DNA from 3 places in the Fructilactobacillus sp. YLN 2507 genome. Region 1 is predicted to be linked to each of the others. Evidence: predicted binding sites of a transcription regulator. Region 1 holds the regulator's gene; each other region holds the start of a gene.
What was found. The regulator Rex, encoded in region 1, represses fermentation and respiration genes when NADH is low (regulators of the CRP and FNR family bind a similar motif). The targets are predictions, from matches to a motif close to TTGTGAANTANTTCACAA.

Region 1 (7,855 bases):
ACAGGGACCAATTGAAATAATTCCTGATCAACATGTCTCATTTGCTGATTTTGTAAAACAAGTTAGTCAATATGATGAACCAATTGTTTTTTTAGGCGAAGATGTTGACAAATATGCGGAACGGTTACAAACTGTTTTTGGAAGTCGTTTTAAAACAATGGTTGGAATTGACAATCTTCTACAAGCTTCTAAGCTAGGAATTTATGGTGAACAACAAAAGCCAATTTCTGAGATTGCAAGTTTGGTACCTAAGTATCTTCGACTAACGCAAGCAGAATCTGATTGGCAAAAATTACATCCAGGAGAAGGTCCCGAATCTTATGTTGAACAAGTTTAAGCAACTTTATTTAAAATACAAACAAAACCGTAATGAAGAAAAAATTAATCAAGCATTACAATTTAAAAATCAAACGGTTACGATTAATAACATTAAATATTTCTTGGGAAAGGGCATGATGACGGATGTTCCCGAAATTCTCAAGCTTGACCAAGCCGCTTATTCTAGTGATTTGAAGTGGAGCAAAGCTCGCTTTTTAGATGAGTTAAAAAATAGTAAAAACTCCTTTTATTTAATTTTACGAAAAAATGATGAATTAGTTGGGTTTATTTGTATTGCTCTTTGTCGAGATGAAAAATGTGCTCATATTGAAAACGTTGCAATTAAACCGGAACTTCAAGGACAAGGATTAGGGTACTTCTTAGTTACGACTGTAATTCAACGAGCTCGTCAAATGGGATTGGAACAAATTGATGTTACTTGTCGAGTGCAAAATATTAAAACACAAGATTTATTTAAAGATTTAGGTTTTGTTCAATTGAACATTAAGCCTGATTTTTATAAAGATGGTAGTGAAGCGGTTTGTTTACAACTACATTTATATAAAATTAATTACATCGGCTCAAAAAATTTTGGAAGATAAGCGTGGGGAAAAAATAAAATGGATAAAGTTAAACAAAAAAGCTTGATTTTAGCATTTGAAACTAGTTGTGACGAAACTAGTGTCTCCATAATTAAAAATGGAACTGAGATTTTAACTAACATTGTTGCAACTCAAATTAAGAGTCATCAACGTTTTGGGGGAGTAGTTCCTGAAGTTGCTAGTCGTCATCATATTGAACAAATTACGCTTTGTATTGATAAAGCGCTTTTATCAGCACAAGTTACTTATGATGATTTGACAGGAGTAGCTATTACATACGGTCCAGGTTTAGTAGGATCACTTTTAGTTGGAATTACTGCTGCTAAAGTAGTAGCATGGGCCCATCATTTACCATTAATTCCAGTTAATCATATTGCTGGACATATATATGCCACTAACTTTGAGCATCCTATTGAATTTCCAGCGTTGGCTCTGGTTGTTTCCGGGGGTCACACTGAGCTAGTGTGGATGCCAGCAGAAGGCCAATTTAAAATTATTGGGGAAACACGTGATGATGCAGCTGGTGAAACTTACGATAAAATTGGTCGAGTGATTGGGATTAATTACCCAGCTGGGCCAACTGTTGATAAGTTAGCTCATGAAGGAAAAGACACTTTTGATTTTCCACGAGCAATGATGAAAGACGATAATTTTGATTTTAGTTTTAGTGGATTGAAGAGTGCATTTATTAATACGGTTCATCATGCTGATCAGGTGGGGGAAACTTTAAACAAATCTGATTTAGCAACTAGTTTTCAAAATGCGGTCACAGATGTTTTGGTTACTAAGGCCATGCTTGCATTAGATAAATACCCAGCTAAAGAATTTATTTTAGCTGGAGGAGTTGCTGCTAATCGTGGTTTGCGGGAAAAGTTAGATTATGAATTAAGTAAACGAGACGTTGACTTTGTCAAAGCCCCATTAAAACTTTGTGGGGATAATGCTGCGATGATTGGTGCAGCAGCTGAAATGTTGCAGCGCCATGGTGCTAAAGCAGATATGGGATTGAATGCTGATCCAGGGCTTGAGTTTGAATGGGAAGAAAATGAAGAACAATAAAATTATAAAAAAGAACCCTAATTAGGGTTCTTTTTTATAATTCTTCTAATTTTAAGCTAGCATTTTCCCACTCAGTTTCGGTTTCGGTTTGTTTCTTGGTAATATCATCAAGTTGGGTTTGTAACGCCTGGCTTTTGTTATTATCATTATAGTTTTCTGGTAGCGTCATGGCCAGTTCAATTTCATTTTTTTGTTCATCGAGTTGGGTAAGCTTGGTTTCTAGCTCATCGATTAAACGCGATAATTTTCGCTTTTCTCGTTGAGCTGCCTTATTAGCTTGGTAACGTTGCTTGGTATCAGAAACTGGGGCAACTTTAGTAGTCGTCGTTGGGTTAGTTTCACTTTCGTGAGCTTCAATCTCGACTTCCTCGGCTTTTTTGGCAGCATAGTAATCATAATTACCCATATAGATTTTAGAGCCATCAGCACTAAGCTCCATGATGTCGGTTGCTAACCGATTAATGAAATAACGGTCATGAGAAATAAACAAAATGGTTCCTGCAAAATTTAAAAGTGCTTTTTCCAAAACATCAATACTATCAATGTCCAAATGATTAGTTGGTTCATCCAACACTAAGAAGTTATCTTGATTCATTGATAGTTTAGTTAAGAGGAGACGAGCACGTTCCCCACCCGATAAATTAGCCACACTTTTTTCTACGCTTTCGCCACTAAAAAGAAAACTTCCTAAGATTGAGCGAATTTCACCTTCAGGAATAGTGGGATAATCATCCCATAGTTCGTGTAAAACATCCTTTTCAGGATGCAGACTAGCTTGTTGTTGATCGTAATAACCAACACTTACTCCAGTTCCAAATTGAAAATCTCCACGAATTTTAGGTAATTTTCCCAAAATCGTTTTTAAAAAAGTAGATTTACCAATTCCGTTTGGGCCAAAAATGGCCATTCGTTGATGATTTTTCAAATGTAGATTAATCGGATAACTTAACTCAACATCATCATACCCAATGCCTAAATTATCTACATCTAAAACAATATTTCCGCTTTTTCGTGCTGGATGAAAGCGAAAATGAGCTGTTCCATGAGTTGACTTGGGTTTATTAATTACATTTAACTTATCGAGTTGCTTTTGTCTGGCCTGAGCTCTTTTAGTTGTGGATGCTCTTGCAATGTTTTTTTGGACAAAATCTTCTTCTTTTTTGATTTTTCGTTGTTGTTTTTCGTAATTCTTTTCGTCAATTGCTTGGCGACGTACTTTTTCGTTGACGTAATTAGTGTAATTACCCTTATAATAATTCATTACACCATGATCTAAGTTATAGATTTCGTTAACCACTTTGTCCATAAAATAACGATCATGGGAAATAATCAAAAGGGCACCAGTATAAGATTGAAGATAATTCTCGAGCCATGCAGTTGTTTCCATATCGATATGGTTAGTTGGTTCGTCAAGCGCTAACAAATCTGGCTTTTCTAATAATAACTTTGCTATAGCAAGTCGAGTTTGCTGTCCACCTGATAATTCACTAATTTTGCGTTCATAATCAGATTCGTAAAAGCCAAATCCAGCTAAAACGGTTCTGATTTCAGCACGATACCCATAGCCATTTTTTAAGGTGAAGTCTGCCTGTAATTGATCATAAGCTTTCGATACCTCAGCTAATTTAGTTGGATTACCATTAATTTGGGGATCACTAATTTGAGCTTCAAGTTCGTGTAATTGAGCTTCTTCTTGAATAATTGCTGAAAAAGCTAATCGCATTTCCGCAATTATGGTTCGATCAGAATGTAAGCCCGTATTTTGGGGAAGATAACCAATCGATAAATTCTTCTTTTGATTAATCGTTCCTTCACTAGGGGAACTTTCACCAACTAGCATTTTTAAAAGAGTTGATTTACCGGCACCATTTTGTCCGACCAAACCAATTTTACTATTAGAATTAATTGTTAAACTAAGATTAGAAAAAATGGGTTCGCCATTAAATCTTTTGGTGAGATTATTAGCTTGTAAAATAATCACAAAATCACCTACTTTCTCAGTTAATTTTACCATATTATAGCTAAAGGCTTGTGAATTTGAAATGTTAAAATTTCACAAGCCTTATTTTTATGGTAAGATATAGTATAAAACATATCTAAATTTTAAGGAGTAAGATGTAATGACAGAAACCAAGATTCCACGTGCAACTGCAAAAAGGCTACCGCTTTATTATCGTTATTTAAATATTCTGCATGATGGCGGAAAAGATCGGGTTTCTTCAAATGAATTAGCGGAAGCAATTCACGTTGATTCTGCTACCATTAGACGTGATTTTTCTTATTTTGGGGCTCTTGGCAAACGCGGCTATGGTTATGATGTCGATGATTTAATTGAATTTTTTAAAAATATTCTTCATCAAGACCGCTTAACAAACGTTGCTTTGATTGGAGTTGGTAATTTAGGACATGCATTATTGAACTTTAATTTTCACCAAGATAGTAATATTCGAATTTCTGCAGCTTTTGATACAAATCCGAAAAATATTAATACCATTCAAGGTGGGGTTCCCATTTATCCCATGGACCAAATGGTAAATCAATTAAAGGAACAACAAATTAGTGTGGTTATTTTGACAGTTCCAGCAAACGTTGCTCAAGAAGTGGCTAATCAGGTTGCTCAAGCGGGGGTAAGTGGAATTTTGAACTTTACTTCGATTCGATTAAATGTGCCAGAAAGTATTCGAGTTCACAATGTTGATTTGACTAATGAACTGCAAACACTAATTTATTTTATTGATCATTATGATAAAAAAGGCAACGAAGTAGAATAAAAGAGTGGAGGTAAATTATTTGAGAGCTACAGTAAAAAAATATTTTATCGTGACTCTTTTTTTATTAACTTTTTTGGGAGTTTTGAGTGGATTTCAAGTTGCAAAAGCTGATGGAATTCATGAATCAGCTTGGGTAAAGGATAATGCTCAAGTTTTGAATCAAACAACAATTAAACAAGTTGATTCGATTAACGAGAATAATTTGAAACAAGTAAAGGGACATCCACAGTTTGCAGTAATTACCACGAAAGGATTGCCCAAAGGAGTTTCTAGTATTGAAGATTATGCTCATGACCAAATGAAACAACTTGGAATTGGCCGCAAGGGTTGGAATAATGGAATTTTACTAATTATTGATACTCAAAACCATGTTAATCGTTTGGAAGTTGGGACTGGATTAGAGGCAGCTTTACCAGATGGTGCAAAATCCAAGCTGGTAAATGCTAAAGTTCAACAAGCATTTAAGCAAAATGATTACAGTATTGGAGTTAATGAATTAGCTACTAATGTTTATCAATATTTAAATGCCCATCAAAGTGCAATTAGTAAGTCTAGTAGCGTAAATAATTCCCAACCAACGACACCAGGACTTAAAAGTAACAGTGTAGTAGCAGTTTTTCAACGTAATCAAGCTAAGGTTGCGTTTGTTTTATTTTTATTAATTGGTTTTGGACTAGTCAGTTTTGCAATAAGTAAGTTACTTTTTCCTAAGTTGCGAAATCGAGATCAACATACCTTAGTTCAAAGAAAGTTTGCGAAAACTGGAATTAATAACAATCAGCTGTTGCAAAAATTAAATCACTTTGTAACTGATGAGCTACAACACGATCAGAGATTTAACGTTAATAGATTAAGTATGCCTGAATGGTGGTATTTATTAAATTCGCTTAATTTAAAGCAACCAATTAGTTTAGCTCAGAATTATAATTTAGAAATTAAAAAAGGTAATCCACTTTATCAGCAACAATTAATTTCAAATCAAACCTTAGCTAATTACAAAAAGCAATTACAACAGCGGCAACGAACAAATCTTAATGTGGTTGCCGAAGCTGCTCGAAATTATGCTCTGCAAAATAATTTTCCAGGGAATGTAAATCAATTTGTCAATGATACGGTTAGACAAATTTCCCGATTAACTTGGTTTGGTTTATCAAATATGGATTCTGAATTTAAAACCAAGTTGCAAGATGCCTTAGAAATCATGTTTGCAGATGCTACCTTGCATTATCAAGTTAATCATGATGCTAGTTTACGTGCAAAAATGAAAAGAGCTGGCATCTATAATCCAGACCAATACATTAATGATTTATCCAATGAGCAAAAGAAAAGCTTTGTAACACATGGTTTAATCAATACCGCTTTGCTTTTAGGGGCAATTGGGTTATTACATCATTCAAATTGGCATGATAATAACTTTCCTCCGATGGGGGGAGGTTTCGGGGATAGTGATTCAGGCTTTGATGACTTCGGTAGCGGTTTTGGTGGTTCTGGCGATGATGACGGTGGCGGATTTAATTTTTAATTACAACTAACTTAGTATAAATAAAGGAAAAGAATATGACTAAAAATACAAAAATAACTTTAAGCATTGTTGGGGCAATTGCCTTTTTGGTAATTGCAATTGGCGGTTGGTTTATTATGTCCCAAAATAGTTTACGTGTTAGTCAGCAAAATGTTGATCAGCAATGGAGTAATGTTGAAGTTCAATTACAGCGACGAGCTGATTTAACGCCACAATTAGTTGGTGCGGTTAAAGGAAATATGAAGAATGAACAAAAAATATTTGGACAAATTGCGGATGCAAGAAAACAATATGATAGTGCTAGTACGCCGGCTGATAAGGTCAAACAAGCAGATAACTTAAACACAAAAACGCAAGTCTTGATTAATGCAGTTCACGAAAATTATCCTCAATTGGCCAGTTCTTCAAATGTTAATGATTTAATGACGCAGATTGAAGGGTCAGAAAACCGAATTAGTCAAACTCGTCGTGATTATAATGATGCAGTCCAGACTTATAATCGAAAAGTAGTTTCTTTCCCAAGTAGTATTGTAGCTAATAGTGCTGGAATGAAAACTAAACCATTCTTCCAAAGTGCTTCCACTGCTACGCAAGCACCAAAAGTTGATTTAGAAAATTAAAATTTAAAAAATAGTTTCAGAATTGAAGGCTTTTCTTTAATTTTGGAGCTATTTTTTTGACCACTAAAACTCAGATTTATACCACATACCTTAATTTTAATTACAAAATGAGTAAATTAGGTTAAATTGTAAACATTAATTAAGGAGGGAATCGAGATGATTTTTTTAAGTGCAGATTTATTAACCAAAGTTTATAAAAATAAAGTGGCAGTTGATCATATTGATTTAAAAATTAGGAAGGGTGAATTTGTAACAATTCTAGGGCCAAATGGATCTGGTAAATCAACCATTATTGAAATGTTGACTGGATTACTCCGACCGACTTCAGGGTCTATTCAATTAGAAGGATTTACTCCAATTGAAAAAACATATCGAGCTAAAATTGGAATTGTTTTTCAAAATAGTGTGTTAGATGCTGAGTTATCAGTTCAGGATAATTTATTTCTAAGGGCACAGATGTATCCAAATATTAGTAAAGATAATGTACTCGAAATTGTAAATATGATTGGAATTGATAGTTTTTTCAAACAAAGATATGGAACTTTGTCTGGTGGGCAACGAAGAAGGGTTGATATTGCAAGAGCTCTATTACATCGTCCAGAAGTTTTATTTTTAGATGAACCAACTACTGGATTAGATATTCAAACACGAACTAAGATTTGGGAAATTTTAGAAAGTTTAAGAAAAGAGTGGAATACAACTATTATTTTAACTACGCAATATTTAGAAGAAGCTGAAAGTTCTGACAAAATTTATATTATTGATAATGGAAAAATTTTACTTGATGATAAAGTGGAAAATATTAAAAAGAATTATGCTAAAAACAAGCTATTGCTTTATACAAAGAAAAATATTGAACTGAATGGTCATCTTATGCAAAAAGTTAGAGAAAATCAGTATTTGATTAACAACATTTCCAAAAATGATGCGATTCAATTTTTAACAGAAAAACAAAATTTAATC
Region 2 (7,855 bases), 290 kb from region 1:
CCGTTTGTGAGAATTCAGTTAATTGATCAACTGGTGGTAAGATTGCAGCACCTGGTTGAGTTGGGTCCACAATTCCACCTAATGAGTGAGCAGCAGCTGAAATCATTTTATCGCTCAATTTAGTAGCAGTGGCAGCAATTGCACCTAAACCGATTCCAGGGTAAACAAGGGCGTTGTTAGCTTGTCCAATTTCATAGGTAACCCCATTGTATTCAACTGGAGCACTTGGAACACCTGTAGCAACTAAGGCACGACCATCAGACCATTTAATTACATCAGCAGCAGTTGCTTCAGTTAATTTAGTTGGGTTTGAAATGGGCATAACGATTGGACGTTCAGTGTGCGCAGCCATTTCTTTAATCACTTCTTCAGTAAAGGCACCGTGAACAGTTGAAGTACCAACCATAATTGTTGGGTGAACTGCTTTAACCACTGAAAGTAAATCAGTTAAGTCTTCTGAATTGGCAAATTCTGAACGACTTCTAGCAAATTCTTTTTGACCAGGGGTTAAGTTAGGCATGTCATCAAATAATAAACCTTGTTTGTCGACCATGTAGAAACGTTTCTTAGCTTCTTCTTCTGATAGACCTTCTTGTACCATTTCTTCGGCAACTCGTTGAGCAATCCCAACTCCGGCAGTACCAGCTCCGAAGCAAAGGTATTTTTGGTCAACCATTTTCTCACCAGAAATGTTAAGTCCCCCAAGTACTCCAGCTAGTACAATGATTCCAGTTCCTTGGATGTCATCATTAAATACTAAGTACTTGTCTTTGTATTTGTCTAAGATGTTGGCAGCATTAGCACGACCAAAGTCTTCAAAGTGAAGGTAAAGGTTAGGGAATAAATCTTCGGCTTCAGTTACAAATTTGTCAACGAAGTCATAGTATTTTTCTGAATAATCACGTTCTTGATCAAGTCCCAAGTATAGTGGGTCTTCCAGTAATTCTTTTCTAGTAGTCCCAGCATCAATCACAACTGGTAATACTTCTGAAGGATCAATTCCAGCAGCCGCACTATAAACCATTAGTTTACCAACTGGAATATCAATTCCTTGAGTTCCCCAATCACCAATTCCAAGAATTCCTTCACCATCAGTTACAACTAATAACTTAATGTTACGGCCTTCAGCAGCATTGATTAAACTTTGACGAATGGTTTCTTTATCATCATGGTTAATTGATAAGAAAGCAGCGTTTTGTGGGTTAACATACATCCGGCTGTAGTTTTCAATTGAATCGGCAATGGTTGGATCGTATACGATTGGCATGAATTCACTAACGTGTTCAGCAAAGGTAGCGTAGAAAAGTACTCGGTTTTCGTTAAAAATACTCATTAAGTAAACCCGTTTTTCTAAATCATTACTCTTAGTCAAGTATTCTTTGTATACTCGGGCAGTTTGTTCTTCCAAAGTTTGTACCCGTGGTGGCAACATTCCTTGAAGATTTAGACTCTTACGTTCTTCTTCAGTAAATGCAGTCCCTTTGTTTAAAAAGGGATTGTTTACAATTTCTTGTCCTCTTGACATAAATAAGACTCCTTTTTGTAGTATCATTAGTTTATTAAACAACTTGTATGTTAATTCACAGAGAAAATAATTGTCAAACACATAATTTACATAAATACCATTTATATGAGGTGATTCTATCAAATTACAAGATTTAATTTATTTTAACAAACTAGTTGAGCTTAAAAGTTACACCACTGTTTCTGAATACTTTGGAGTTAGTCAGCCAACCATCTCAATGGCCATTCAACGTCTCGAAAAAGAATTCAACGTTGAACTTATTAACCGAAATCAAGCTCATCACAAGATTAAAATTAGTCCCCACGGTAAAATTTTGCATAAGCACACTGAAATCATTAATCGAGAAGTCGAGGAATTAAAAGAAAATATGCATCATAATTTCAAAGAACCAATTCGTTTTGGACTTCCCCCTATTATTGGGAACTATTATTTTCCTAGTCTTGCATTAGAACTCAGCAAAGCAAATATTTTAGATGACTTAGACAACATTGAATCCGGTTCGGGTAAACTATTGGACTACTTGCGTTCTGGAGAAATCGACATTGCTTTGCTTGGCTCTAATGAACCCATCGAAAGTCATGCCATCAAATCCAAATTACTCACGAAAAGTAACTTCAAAATTATCGTTTCTCCAAATTCACCATTAGCTAAATTAGATAAGATTAAAGTTAAAGATCTTGATGATACTAATTTTATTTCTCTTTCTGATGACTTTATTCATCACAATACTTTTAATCGACTATGTAATGAACATAGCATTAAAGTTCATGTTCGCTATCGAACTCAAGATGTCGAACTCTTAAAACAATTAGTTTCTGAAAATATTGGAATTTCTTTTTTAACTGAACAAGCCATTAACGCTAAAGACAATTTAGTCGCCATTCCAATTGATGATGATGACTTAGATCAGTTTTATGTCTCGCTTGCTTATCGAAAGACACATGTCTTATCACCTAAAGAAAATCAATTAATTGAGGTTTTAACTAATTCCATTGCAAAATAAAAAGCACCTCGTCAAATGGCGAAGTGCTTTTATTTACTAAACTTCTTTATCTGTATCTGTTTCAACGCCAACTCCATCGTATTCATCAAGAATCATCTTCTTAAGATCTGCGAAAAGCGGTTCTTTAGGGTTAGCAGTAGTACATTGATCAGCGTAAGCTAATTCAGCAAGATGAGTTGCAGCAGCTTCTAAGTCTGCTTTGTTAACTCCTTGCGCCTTCAAACTTAAGGTAACACCAACTGAATGTGCTAATTCGATAAACTTGTGAACCAAAGCTTCTTTAAGTTCTTCTTTAGTTGAGCCTGATAGTCCAAGGTAACGAGCAATTTCAGCATAGTCTTGGTCAGCTCGGAATGATTCATACTTAGGCCAAGTAGCAATCTTCTTAGGTTTTTCAAAGTTATAACGAATGACATGTGGCAAGGTAATTGCAATCGCAATTCCATGCGTAATACCAAATTGTCCACCAAGTTTATGAGCAATTGAGTGCGTAATTCCTAAGAAAGCATTAGCAAAGGCCATTCCGGCAATTGTTGAGGCGGTATGCATTTTGTCGCGAGCTTCCATGTTGCCGTTGTAAGAATCAGTTAGATTTTCAAAAATCATCTTGATTGCTTGAAGTGACAAAGGACGAGTGTAATCAGATGCCATAGTTGATACATATGATTCAATGGCATGAGTTAAAGCATCAAGTCCTGAAGCTGCAATAGTTTTCTTTGGAACGGTAGCGACAAATTGTGGGTCAATGATGGCAACATCAGGTGTCAAAGCATAATCAGCTAATGGGTACTTAATGTGTAACTTAGAATCAGTAATAACTGAGAATGGAGTTACCTCTGATCCAGTACCAGACGTACTTGGAATGGCAACCATTTGTGACTTACTTGGTTTTTCAAAACGATAAGCTCGTTTTCTGATATCTAAGAATTTTTGTTTAGCACCAAAGAAATCAGTTTCTGGGTTTTCATAAATTAACCACATCATCTTAGCAGCATCAAGTGGTGAACCACCACCTAAAGCAATAATCGTATCTGGTTTGAAACCACGCATTTGGGTAACCCCTGCTTGAACTGTATCAGTGGTTGGTTCATCATGAATATCATCGAAAATATAATATTGTACACCATCCGGACGAGCATTTAATTCATCTAAAACTTTATCAACATAGTGATATTTAACCATTGAAGGACTAGTAACGATGAAGGCCTTCTTAACATTTGGCATATCTTTAAGGTACCGAACTGAGTTCTTTTCGAAGTAAATCTTAGGTAATTTAATCCATTGCATATTATTTCTTCTCTTTGCGATTGTCTTAATGTTCAATAAGTCGTAGTCAGTAACGTTATGTGAGATTGAGTTGTTACCCCATGATCCTGTTCCTAATGTTAATGAAGGAGTCATATTGTTATAAAGATTTCCAACTCCCCCTAGTCCAGCTGGTGAATTAACTAAAACTCGTGAAGCTTTAACAGCAACTCCGAAGTCAACGGCTAGTTGATCATCTCTTGTTTGAATAGCAGCCGTGTGCCCTAATCCACCATAATTTAATAACTTAGACACAATTTTAAAGGCGTCTTTATGGTCTTTTGATTTGTAAACTGAAATTACAGGAGATAATTTTTCTCCAGACATTGGGTACTTAGGACCAATTCCAGTCATTTCAACAGCAAGAACTTGAGTATCTTTAGGAATCTTAATGCCGGCCATATCAGCAATTTGTTGTGCAGTTGCCCCAGCAATTGGGCCTTTAACGCTCAAGCGAGTACTGTCAAACATGGCATCCGTTAATTTTTGTTTTTCGTTATCAGGAATAAAGTAAACTCGGTTGAGTGAAAGTTGTTCTTTCACATCATCATAAATTGAGGCATCAATTACGGCACTGTTTTCCGTAGCACAAATCATTCCGTTATCAAACGTTTTTGATAAAACTAAATCATTAACGGCCCGAGGAATATTAGCTGTTTCTTCAATATAAACGGGACCATTTCCGGGACCAACTCCTAAAGCTGGTTTACCAGTTGAATAAGCAGCCTTAACTAAACCAGGCCCTCCAGTTGCTAACGTACAAGCAACCCCTGGGTTTTGAATCAAAGCATTCGTTGCTTCACGACTTGGTTCTGTAATCCATTGAATGGCATCTTTAGGAGCACCAGCAGCAACGGCAGCATCCCGCATAATTTCAGCAGCTTTAATTGATGACTTTAGTGCTTGAGGATGCAAGCTAAAGATAATTGCATTTCTAGTTTTCATTGAAATAATTGCTTTGAATAAAGTAGTTGAAGTTGGGTTAGTTACAGGCGTAATTCCGGCTAACACACCTAGTGGTTCAGCAACTTTGATTAAATCTTCTTCTGAGTTTTCTTCAATGACGCCAACCGTTTTATCATTACGGATGTTATTCCAAATCTCTTCAGTGGCAAATAAATTTTTAATTGCCTTATCTTCAGCGACCCCACGTCCTGTTTCTTCATAAGCCATTTTACCGAGCATTTGGTGAGCGTTAACCCCAGCGATTACCATTGCATGGGTAATGTGATCAACTTTTTCTTGATCAAAATTGCTCATTTCGTCTAAGGCAACATGTGCTTTGGCAACCATTTCATCGACATTCTTTGTGATTGCTTCAACATTTGGTTGTTTCTTTTCTACCATCTTATTCGCCCTCCGGTTCATAAACATTAATTGTTATTTATTTCACAAGTTCATAATATCACACTCTTTTTGATTTGCCAAACATTTATTCATAAATATCGCTAAATACTATTTTATCAGTATATCCAAGATATTCATCTCTTTCATATACTAATTGTGTAATTAGTAACATAATCGACTAATAAAACAGCCAAGTACTGATTAAATTCAGTACTTGACTGTTGTGGTCATTTATAATTTATTTTCTTAATTCGATAGTAAAAATGATTAACTATTCTTTGTACAAATAAGAAAACTGGATTAATCGTTAAAATTAACAACAAACCAATTACCCCAACTTGCCAAGTAAATAAACTAGTTAAATAGAAAAATTTACCAAAACAGATAAATAATCCCATAAACCCAATTATACTAATCGAAACAATCATAGTTTTATAACGATTTAAAGGCCGACTAACTAATAATAACGCTTGCCAACTAATCAATCCCGTCAACAACACGTTTAGTGTGTCAGTCGTAACAACTTTAAATGATAATAGATTGCCAATTACCCCAATTAGCATAATGTATAAAACCACGCAAAGCGCCGACGGAAGTGCAATTTCAACAATTCCCGTAAAGAAGCGATTCTTGATTGGATGAAACTCCGGAGATAGCGCTAATAGAAAAGAAGGAATTCCAACCATTAGGCTATTAATTGGAGTAAGTTGGATTGGTTGGAAAGGATAACTTTTGGCCATAAAAATAAAAATCAAACTCAACATGACTGAAAACATGGTTTTTACCAAATATAAAGCAGCAATATTATCGATATTATTAATGACTCTTCGTCCTTCATTTAAAATATTGATTAATGCCGAAAAGTTAGAATCAACTAACACAAAGTCAGCAATACTTTTCGTACTTTCGTTTCCAGAAGCCATCGCAATTCCACAGTTAGCCTGACGTAATGCCAAGATATCATTTACTCCATCACCTGTCATAGCAACAGTATGGCCATTATCTTGTAAGGCTTTTACTAAACGTTCTTTTTGTTCTGGTTTAACCCGGCCAAAGACTGTCGTTTTAGCTACTAATTCATGATAATCGGTATCATCCGGTACTGTGGTCATATCGACTAATCTTTCTGCATTTTCAATTCCTGTTCGTTTGGCAATTGCTGATACAGTTGTGGGATCATCACCCGAAATGACTTTAACCGTAACCCCTTGATTGGCAAAGTACCGTAACGTTTCTGGCGCATCCGCTCTAATCACATCTGTAATCAAAATAAAAGCTACTAATTTAGTACCAGTTAAGCCTTCACGACTCATTTTACTTGCTTCAACTAAAGCTAAGACTCGATTCCCTTCAGCTGCAAATTTATGAACTTGCTGAGTTTGTTGTTCAGTTAATTGCAACACAAATTGTGGTGCTCCTAAGGCATAGTTTCCACTTTTAAACCGTACCCCACTCCACTTTCTAGCCGAAGAGAATGGTACAATTTGTTGTGCATGATACGGATGGTTAGGAAAAGCCGCTTTCAATGCTTCAGCCGTTTCATTGGTATCATCAATTTCATTAACTAGCGATCCCAAAACATCACTAACTGCTGTCTGAGTTTGTCCAGGAGCTAACACTAAGTCTTTAAACCGTAAGTCACCATTTGTAATCGTCCCTGTTTTATCCAAACAGATTGTATCAACACGTGCCAAAGTTTCAATGGAAGCTAAGTCTCTAACCAAGACTTGCTTACGGGCTAAATGATAAGCCGAAATTGCTAGTGTAACCGATGAAAGTAAAATCAAACCTTCTGGAATCATTCCAATCATAGCTGCCACGGTCCCTAAAATCGCATTATTAAAAGAAACTCCATGCCATAAACGTGAGGCGAATAACAAAAGGCCTAGTGGGATAATAATAATCGTTAAAATTCGAATAATTCGCTTAATTAAATTCAACAACACACTATTCTTTTTCGTGGTCTTACTAACTTTTTCGGTCAATGAATTCACGAAAGTTGCTTTTCCGACTTTGGTAGCTTGCATAATTGCATGACCACCAACCACAAAACTCCCCGAAATTAAACTTTGTCCATCAGATTTCACAATCACATCCGCTTCACCAGTAATTTGTGATTCATCGATTTCTAATTCTTGTGTTTCCTTCACTATTCCATCAACGGGAATTTGATCTCCAAGTTGTAAGACGATTAAATCATCTAGTACAATGTCTTCTGGTTCAATTTCAACCGATTTTCCATTACGAATTACCGTAACTTTTGACTGTGATAATAATGCCATTTTATCAATTTGTCGTTTTGCTCTAATTTCTTGAAAGATGCCGATCAAAGTATTGATGGCTGCAATCAATAAAAATAGCATATTTTTGTAACTGCCCGTCAAAAAGACTAGTAAACCTAACACTAGATTAATGAAATTAAATAAAGTAAATGTATTTTCAAAAATAATTTGTTGAATGCTTTTCGTTAATGTTTCTGTCGCTGTATTCTTTTTTCCCGCAGCTATCCGGGCTTGGACCTGAGCTGACGTTAATCCAGTTAAATTTTGCTTCATTATGCCACCCCTTTCTGTTTAATTATAGCTAAGCTCTTTTTATTTTTCATTTTTTCTCCTTTAAATTAACCAAAATTTACTATTATCATTAATTATTTAGTAATGTTAATATTAAAAAAA
Region 3 (7,855 bases), 720 kb from region 1:
TCCTGGCTCAACCATTCGTCTAAATTTAGCGTTTTTTATACTACCTAAATAAGCAGTCTTATTTTCAAATTGTGGGGATTTAAGAATTAAGATTGAAGCAACTTGAGCCATTGATTCAATAATCAAAACTCCAGGCATTACTGGATTCCCAGGAAAATGTCCTTGAAAGTATTCTTCATTGATTGTAACGTTCTTAGTTGCAACAATTGATTCTCCAGGTACCATTTCATCCACACGATCAATAAATAAAATTGGATAACGGTTTGGAATTAAATCCATGATTTCTTTTGCATTCATTACAGCCATGTTTTCACCTCAAAAAATTTTCTTCGTTTACACAACATCTTAATTCTCGTAAATTTGAACTAATTTTACCAATTTTAAGTCTTAAACAAGTTTATAATAACTCGAGAAAACCCTTTGATGTCAAGGATTGCCAGCTAATCATGGTGGCTGTTACAAATATATCAATGCGTAACAAATTAAACCTTCACTTATGAATATACAAAAAACGAAGTTCAATAATTGAAACTTCGTTTTTCTTGGTTTGATATTAGTATTTTAATTTAGTTTGCATAAATAGATTAATTTGACGATCAGATAATTTTAAAGTGGTTGCTTTACTAAAATGCATTAGTCGATGTAATTGACTAGTACGCATCTCACGTGCTCTCCACTTATTTAAGGCCATAATTTCTTTTTTACCTAGTGCTAAAAATTTCATAAAAACACCTTCTATTCAAAAATTTCCCATCTATCTATTGTTTATTATAATATAGATAATTAATTTTATCATGCTTTATTTTAATAATTATTAGTAAAGTTTTTGAAACTTTCGAATGTGGTATAATTAACGCATTATCATTTGTTTTTATATGAAAGGAATTGAATTAATATGGAAAATACAGGATCACAGCCAAGTGAAGCAGAAGTAACCCAAAACCTGTCTGGTTGGGGTAAAGTAGTCAATGTTTCTCTTAGAACTTTAATGTCGTTTGTTGGAATCGCAATTTTGTCAATGGGAGCTGCGTTATTAAAAGCTTCGCCAATTTTAGGGCTTGATCCTTTTACTGCTCTAAACGTCGGAATGGCAACCAAATTTCATACTACCCTTGGTGTTTATCAATTAGGTGCCAACTTGGTAATTTTCATTTTTGTTCTTTTTCTTGATCGTAAAAAAATCGGAATTGGAACCATTATGAACATGGTACTTGTTGGATTTGAAATTCAATGGTTTTCTTCGTTTTACCATGTTCTTTTCCCAGGGAAGGTTACTGCTTTAGTTTTAGTTGCCGACCTAATTTTAGGACTATTAATGTTTACAGCAGGTAGTTCTCTATACATGGCTCCAAGTTTAGGGGTGGCACCTTATGATGCCATTGCACCAATCATTTCAAGTCGTTTCCATATTAAATACAAAACTGCTCGAGTTGGACAAGACATTTGTTTCTTAATTGCTGCCGTAATTGCCAGCGGTCCTATTGGTTTTGCTTCAATTGTGGTCGCTTTCTTCGCCGGTCCACTAATTTCTTACTGGGATCGAACCATTAGTACCCCTACCATGGACTACATTAATGATCTTAGTGAAAAACCATCATTCAAATCATTGGCTAACGTCGTTACGAGTGCTACTAAATCTGGATATAATTCATTATCTAATGCTTACAACTCAACTTTAGACTTCCAAATGCACTTAGCTGGATACACTAATCAAGAATTATTGAAAAACATTCAAAGTACAGAACAACATATGAAAGAATCACAACGGGCTTACAATCAATATCGGACTCAATATCGGATGTTAATTGCCGAATTAGTTAAACGTGATAAACGTGGTGAATTACCTAAGCATCATCCTGAGAGTACTGATAACAACTCTAATTCACAAAAATAAAAACAAAATAAAAAGGGCACGGTGCTTACCGGGCTCTTTTTATTTTCCAACTAATGCCGCTGATTATTTGTCATTTTTAACGGATTAACCCATTTATCAAAATCTTTTCCACTAAGAAAACCTGATTCTTCAGCAGCTTCCCGTAGATTAAGTCCATTCTTCATCGCCAATTGAGCAATTGAAGCCGCATTATGATATCCAATGTGCGGAGATAAAGCCGTAACCGTCATAAGTGATTCATCGACCAGTTTTTTCATTTCTTCCTCATTAACTTGAATTCCAGCAACTAGTTTATCTGTATAGTTAGGTAACAATCCAACTAGTAGTTCAATGGATTCAATAAAGGTTGCAATTATTACGGGTTTATAAACGTTCATTTCAAAGTTTCCCTGGCTGTTAGCAACCTCAATTGTAGTGTTATTTCCCATGATTTTGGTTGCAGCCATCGTCATTGCCTCAGTCTGTGTTGGATTAACTTTCCCAGGCATAATTGATGAGCCTGGTTCATTAGCTGGAATTCTAATTTCACCATACCCAGCTCGTGGTCCACTGGCTAAAAATCGAATATCATTGGAAATCTTCATTAAGTCCGTAGCCAAAGTACTGATTGCTCCATGTGTATTTGTGAGGGCTGTATGGGCAGTTAACCCATAGAATTTGTTTTCAACTTTAAATTTTTCGTTGTAAATTCCACTTAACGCCTTAACCATTGCTTGATCAAAGCCTGTTGCCGTATTTAATCCTGTCCCCACAGCTGTTCCACCGATCGGTAACCCAAGTAATCCCCGTGCGTTCAATTTGATAAATTCTACATCATGTTCAAGCGTACTGGACCAACCTGAAATTTCTTGCCCAAAAGTCATTGGAGTTGCATCTTGTAAATGAGTTCTTCCAAGCTTAACGACATTCCAATACTTTTTTGAAAGCTGATTAAAGACCTCAATTAAATGTTCTAATGCTGGTATAAGCTGATTAATTGCTTCCACACCAGCAATATTCATGGCTGTTGGAAAAGTATCATTAGAACTTTGTGAATGATTAACATCATCATTTGGTAAAATTTTAGCCTTTGGATCAATTTGATTAGCAACATGAGCTAACACTTCATTCACATTCATATTAGTTTGCGTTCCTGAACCCGTTTGATAAACATGTAGTGGAAAGTCTCTCATTAAATTCTGATCTGGAAGTTTTAGTAACTGCTCTGCTGCTTTTACAATTACGTTGGTCCGCTTTAAATTTAATTCACCCATTTTACCGTTAACCTTAGCTGCTGCCATTTTAATGGTAATTAATGCTCTAATTACCAAAACCGGCATCAATGGCCCAACGGGAAAATTATGACGACTTCGTTCCGTTTGGGCACCCCAGAGAGCATCATTGGGGACTTTTACTTCTCCTAAAGTATCATTTTCAATTCGATAACCGTTTTTCATGCTTGTTTCTCCTATTTTTGTTTTAAACCAACTTCGTTAATAATTCTTTTATTTTCCTATTGTTCGTATTTTTTGTCAATCAAACCAGATAAATATGACCTATAACATTGATAATAAACAAAGACGAACTTTGTTTTTGTTAATTTTTTCAAAAGTCTTGAATTACTTAATAATGATTGCTAAAATAACTGTGGTTCAAAAATAAATTGGGATTTATGTGAGGTGCACAATATGTCAGTTACAGTTGTAGTTGGTAGTCAATGGGGCGATGAAGGAAAAGGTAAGATTGTTGATTACTTGAGTAAAGATTCTGATATCATCGCTCGTTATCAAGGTGGTGACAACGCTGGACACACCATCGTTTTTAATAACAAGAAGTTCAGTCTTCAACTTCTTCCATCAGGGATTTTTTACTCTGATAAAATTGCTATGATTGGCAATGGAGTTGTTCTAAACCCTAAGGCACTTTTTCGCGAAATGAAATACCTAAATGATAACCAAGTGCCAACTGATAACCTTCGTATTTCTTCACGTGCTCAAGTTATTATGCCATATCATATTTTACTAGATCGACTTAATGAAAAAGACCGAACTAATAAAATTGGAACTACCCAAAAAGGAATTGGTCCCGCTTATATGGATAAAATTGCCCGGGTTGGAATTCGTGTAGCTGATTTAATTTATCCAGAAACTTTAAAGAGAGTTTTAAAAGAAACCCTTCGGCAAAAAAATGAATTATTAACTAAACTATACGAAGTAGAACCCCTTGACTTTGATTCAATGTATGAAGAATACAAAGAATATGGTCAACGAATGAAAAAATACGTAATTGATACTTCTGACCTACTCAATAAAGCCGAGGGACAAAATATCCTTTTCGAGGGAGCTCAAGGAATCATGTTAGATATTGATCATGGAACCTACCCCTATGTAACTTCTTCAAATCCGGTTGCTGGTGGTGCTGCTGTCGGCGCTGGAATTGGTCCAACTGAAATTACTGATGTCATCGGTGTTTGCAAAGCCTATACATCTCGGGTGGGTGAAGGTCCTTTCCCTACTGAGCAATTAAATGAAATTGGCGATTACATTCGTGACACTGCTCATGAATATGGAACCGTCACTAAACGCCCTCGTCGAATTGGTTGGCTTGATACAGTTGCGCTTCGGCATGCTGCTCGAGTATCTGGGTTGACTAGTTTAGCAATGAACTGTGTCGATGTCCTAGATGGTCTAGATACCATTAGGGTTTGTACTGGTTATGAATTAAATGGTAACATCATTGATTTTTATCCCGCTAACTTGGATGTCTTAGACCAATGTAAGCCAATTTATCAAGAACTTCCTGGTTGGAAAGTTGATACTACTAAGTGTGATACTTTTGATAAACTTCCTGAAAATGCCCAAAATTATATTAAAACAATTGAAAAACTAGTTAATGTACCGATTGATTGGTATTCAGTTGGTCCTGATCGAGAACAAACTCATAAACGCTAAAATAAAAGCCGATAATTACTGATACTTCAGTAATTATCGGCTTTTATTTTACTCAGCTTTTGTCGCCATCGTTCCAATATAATCATGGTCAATGCCTAAAAAGTTAATTTTAAACTTTTCACCATTCCGAATAGCATAATCCATTTGCGGTAAAGAAACTTCAATCGATTTTGGTTTACTAACTAACCCCAATCCCAATTCTTTTAAAACTGCTTCTTTAATGGTCCACAAACGTAAAATTTGTTCTGACTTTCTCGGATCATGTAATTGATTAAGATAATCAATTTCAGCTACCGTAAAAGCGTGGCTTAATTTCTCAAGCTTTTTAGGTTTAATCTTTTCGATATCAATTCCAATTGGTTGATCAGATATCGCAACTGTCACTAGATTAGATGAATGAGAAATATTGAAATGTTCACCACATTGCTTAAAATAGGGCTTTCCGTGTTCACCATTCTTAAATTCTTCATCAGCTAAAAAGGTATCTTCTGGTACGTCTAGTAACTTAGCTAATAATATTTTACCAACCAAAGTTTGTTGCTGTTTAGGATGATTCTCAATCTCGAACTTTTGATAATAAGGTTGATATTGTAAATCAGTGAGTCTTCCACTTTTAAACTTTAACAAGTGTGAATCCTCCCATTTAAAAACTATTTGGCGTCAATTTGTTTAGCAACATAATCAACTAAATCTTGAACAGTTGCCATTCCTTCATCACCATCAATTTCAATATCATACTTATCTTCAAGTGCATCAACAATTTCAAAAACATCAAGACTATCTAATTCCAAATTTTCTTTGAAGTTAGCATCCATTGTAATTTTGCTTTCATCTAAATCAGTTTGATCAACAACGATTTCTTTAATTTCATCAAAAATTTGTTCTTTGTTTGCTTTTTCAGCCATAATTATTCACTCCATTATTTTAATAATAAACTTTGTAACAACTCAATTTTAACACAATTACAATTAATAAATAAAATTTTAACGCTTAGACCATAGTGCCATTTCTCGAGCAAGATCCTCAGCTTGCGGGATAATTCCCATTCTAGTAACGAATCCATGCATCATTCCGGCATACCAAATGTATTCAACATCATTATTATTTTTTGCGACACTTTTAGCATATGTGTAACCTTGTGGAGTTAAACAATCATATTCTGCTGCAATTACCATAGTCCGAGGAGCTTTTGCAAACGTTGCTTCACTACTATTAATCGGTGAAATAATTGGGTCACTCATTTTATGCTTTCCAAGATAAATTACTTTTAAGGTGGCCAATGATGCAATGTTTTCATTATCCATAGTTTCAATTAAGTCAACGGCAAAATTTTCCATAGTAGGTAACTTTTGCTTAGTCGGAATTGTTGCAACATCTAACATTGGATAAATTAAAACTTGGCCGTTAATGTATCCAGTTGCTTTGTGGATATCAAAACTACTCATCACTGCAGCAATATTTCCACCTGCACTATCCCCCGTCACGAAAATTCGATTAGGATCAACGTTAAGTTCTTCTGCATGGGTTGCAACAAATTCAACAGCATGCCAAGCGGCACTAGTCAATGAATCAACATCTGCTTCAGGAGTTCTTGGATAGTCAACATTAAAGACCGATCCTTGCATTAACTCGGCAAGCTTTTTCCCAAAATTTTTGGTATTATCTGGAGTATTTCCATAAAAATTACCGCCATGAAAATAAATGAAAGCCGGCTTTTTAGCAGCTTCATTTGCAAAAACATATTGATATAATATGGCATCATTGATATCGATTTCGTTTTCTAAAACGTTATATGAAAGATCTAAATCATAACAACCGTTATTTTCACGGGCTGCTAAAGCGGCTTGAGCTTCACTAGACGAAATATCATTATTAGCTCGTTCAGTTGCTAAACTACGAGCAACATGGTGTCCATGGCGACTTTTATCAAAATTAATAGTATAACTATCTAAACTATCTTCTACAGCTAATGATTTTTTATTAACTAAAATATTATCATCATTACGCTTAAAATTAGTTACACTGTAGTTAGGTGAAATTTGCTTTAAACGGTGATAATATTCCGCCGTTGTAGGTGCCCAGTCCTGATTGTTTTGCATGTTAATTTCCTCCAAAAAAAATCACCTAATCAGGTGATTTTTTATTTTAATTATTTAAGTCTTTCAAAAAACTTAATTCCATCCATAGTAAACCAGAATTGGAAAAATAGAAAGACCACTAGTCCAGCAACAAAAACTATAATTCCTAAAATAATCGACAAAATTAAGGCGAACCCAGTTACATCAATTAGACTTACTAACCAAGCAATTACGGTAACTAAAGCACCAAAGACTACCGCAGCAATTATTGCCATAGCGGCTTGTAAAACGATTAAGCCTAATAATTGATATCGATGTCCTTTCATTAATTTCCAAGTTTCAGGGAAAGCTTTGAAAAGCCCATTATCTAAATCTTTAGTATCAACATAGTAAGTCAAGAAAACAAAGTATAAACCTAAAGCAATGTAGGCATAAAGTGCTACTCCAACTAAACTAACCAATGCAGCAACCGCAAACAAAAATGAATTTTGTTCTGTAATTCCAGCAACTACAAATCCTCCAGTAATTCCACTAAATACTAAGAAAAAAATTAACCCAATTAAACCGACTAAAAATGAAATTCCAATTACTGAAATCCAAGTTAAACCTTTAAACGCAACAAAAGCTTTTTTAAATTCAAACTTACCATCTTGATCAGATTGAAAAAGTCCCATTTGTAAGGAAACTTTAAACAAAGTAACAATAATTGAAATAATCATCATTACAAAAAATGATCCTTGAAGGGCCGTTACTAAAGCAGTTGGGTTATAAGGAAAACTAGCCGCTGAAGTTAAAATTGAACTAGTATTAGAAAATCCATTTGCAAATAGGCTCACAATCAATGAAGGTAACGCCATTCCTAAAATGGCCCACTTATGTTCTTTAACGGTTTTTAAACCATCTTTTAATACATCAATAATCATCTTAAATTCCTCCACCTTTTTATTTCTTAT

Region 2: a site for Rex is predicted at 5,211-5,228, ahead of adhE (bifunctional acetaldehyde-CoA/alcohol dehydrogenase). Genes of this name have one in related genera too.
Region 3: a site for Rex is predicted at 3,467-3,484, ahead of AC0GLY_RS01020 (class II fumarate hydratase). Genes of this name have one in related genera too.

What each region holds. Positions count from the first base shown of each region.
Region 1 is NZ_CM184303.1:939,976-947,830, reverse strand. It holds gene tsaB (tRNA (adenosine(37)-N6)-threonylcarbamoyltransferase complex dimerization subunit type 1 TsaB) at 1-337, shown strand, start outside; gene AC0GLY_RS04920 (GNAT family N-acetyltransferase) at 321-920, shown strand; gene tsaD (tRNA (adenosine(37)-N6)-threonylcarbamoyltransferase complex transferase subunit TsaD) at 939-1,979, shown strand; gene AC0GLY_RS04910 (ABC-F family ATP-binding cassette domain-containing protein) at 2,014-3,960, opposite strand; gene AC0GLY_RS04905 (redox-sensing transcriptional repressor Rex) at 4,100-4,750, shown strand; gene AC0GLY_RS04900 (TPM domain-containing protein) at 4,770-6,272, shown strand; gene AC0GLY_RS04895 (LemA family protein) at 6,308-6,892, shown strand; gene AC0GLY_RS04890 (ABC transporter ATP-binding protein) at 7,049-7,855, shown strand, end outside.
Region 2 is NZ_CM184303.1:1,232,778-1,240,632, forward strand. It holds gene AC0GLY_RS06395 (malolactic enzyme) at 1-1,525, opposite strand, end outside; gene AC0GLY_RS06400 (LysR family transcriptional regulator) at 1,662-2,528, shown strand; gene adhE (bifunctional acetaldehyde-CoA/alcohol dehydrogenase) at 2,565-5,180, opposite strand; gene AC0GLY_RS06410 (HAD-IC family P-type ATPase) at 5,408-7,735, opposite strand.
Region 3 is NZ_CM184303.1:223,013-230,867, reverse strand. It holds gene fabZ (3-hydroxyacyl-ACP dehydratase FabZ) at 1-306, opposite strand, end outside; gene AC0GLY_RS01030 (hypothetical protein) at 554-724, opposite strand; gene AC0GLY_RS01025 (YczE/YyaS/YitT family protein) at 896-1,894, shown strand; gene AC0GLY_RS01020 (class II fumarate hydratase) at 1,945-3,330, opposite strand; gene AC0GLY_RS01015 (adenylosuccinate synthase) at 3,562-4,824, shown strand; gene AC0GLY_RS01010 (4'-phosphopantetheinyl transferase family protein) at 4,873-5,451, opposite strand; gene AC0GLY_RS01005 (acyl carrier protein) at 5,475-5,729, opposite strand; gene AC0GLY_RS01000 (alpha/beta hydrolase) at 5,808-6,923, opposite strand; gene AC0GLY_RS00995 (DUF975 family protein) at 6,974-7,825, opposite strand.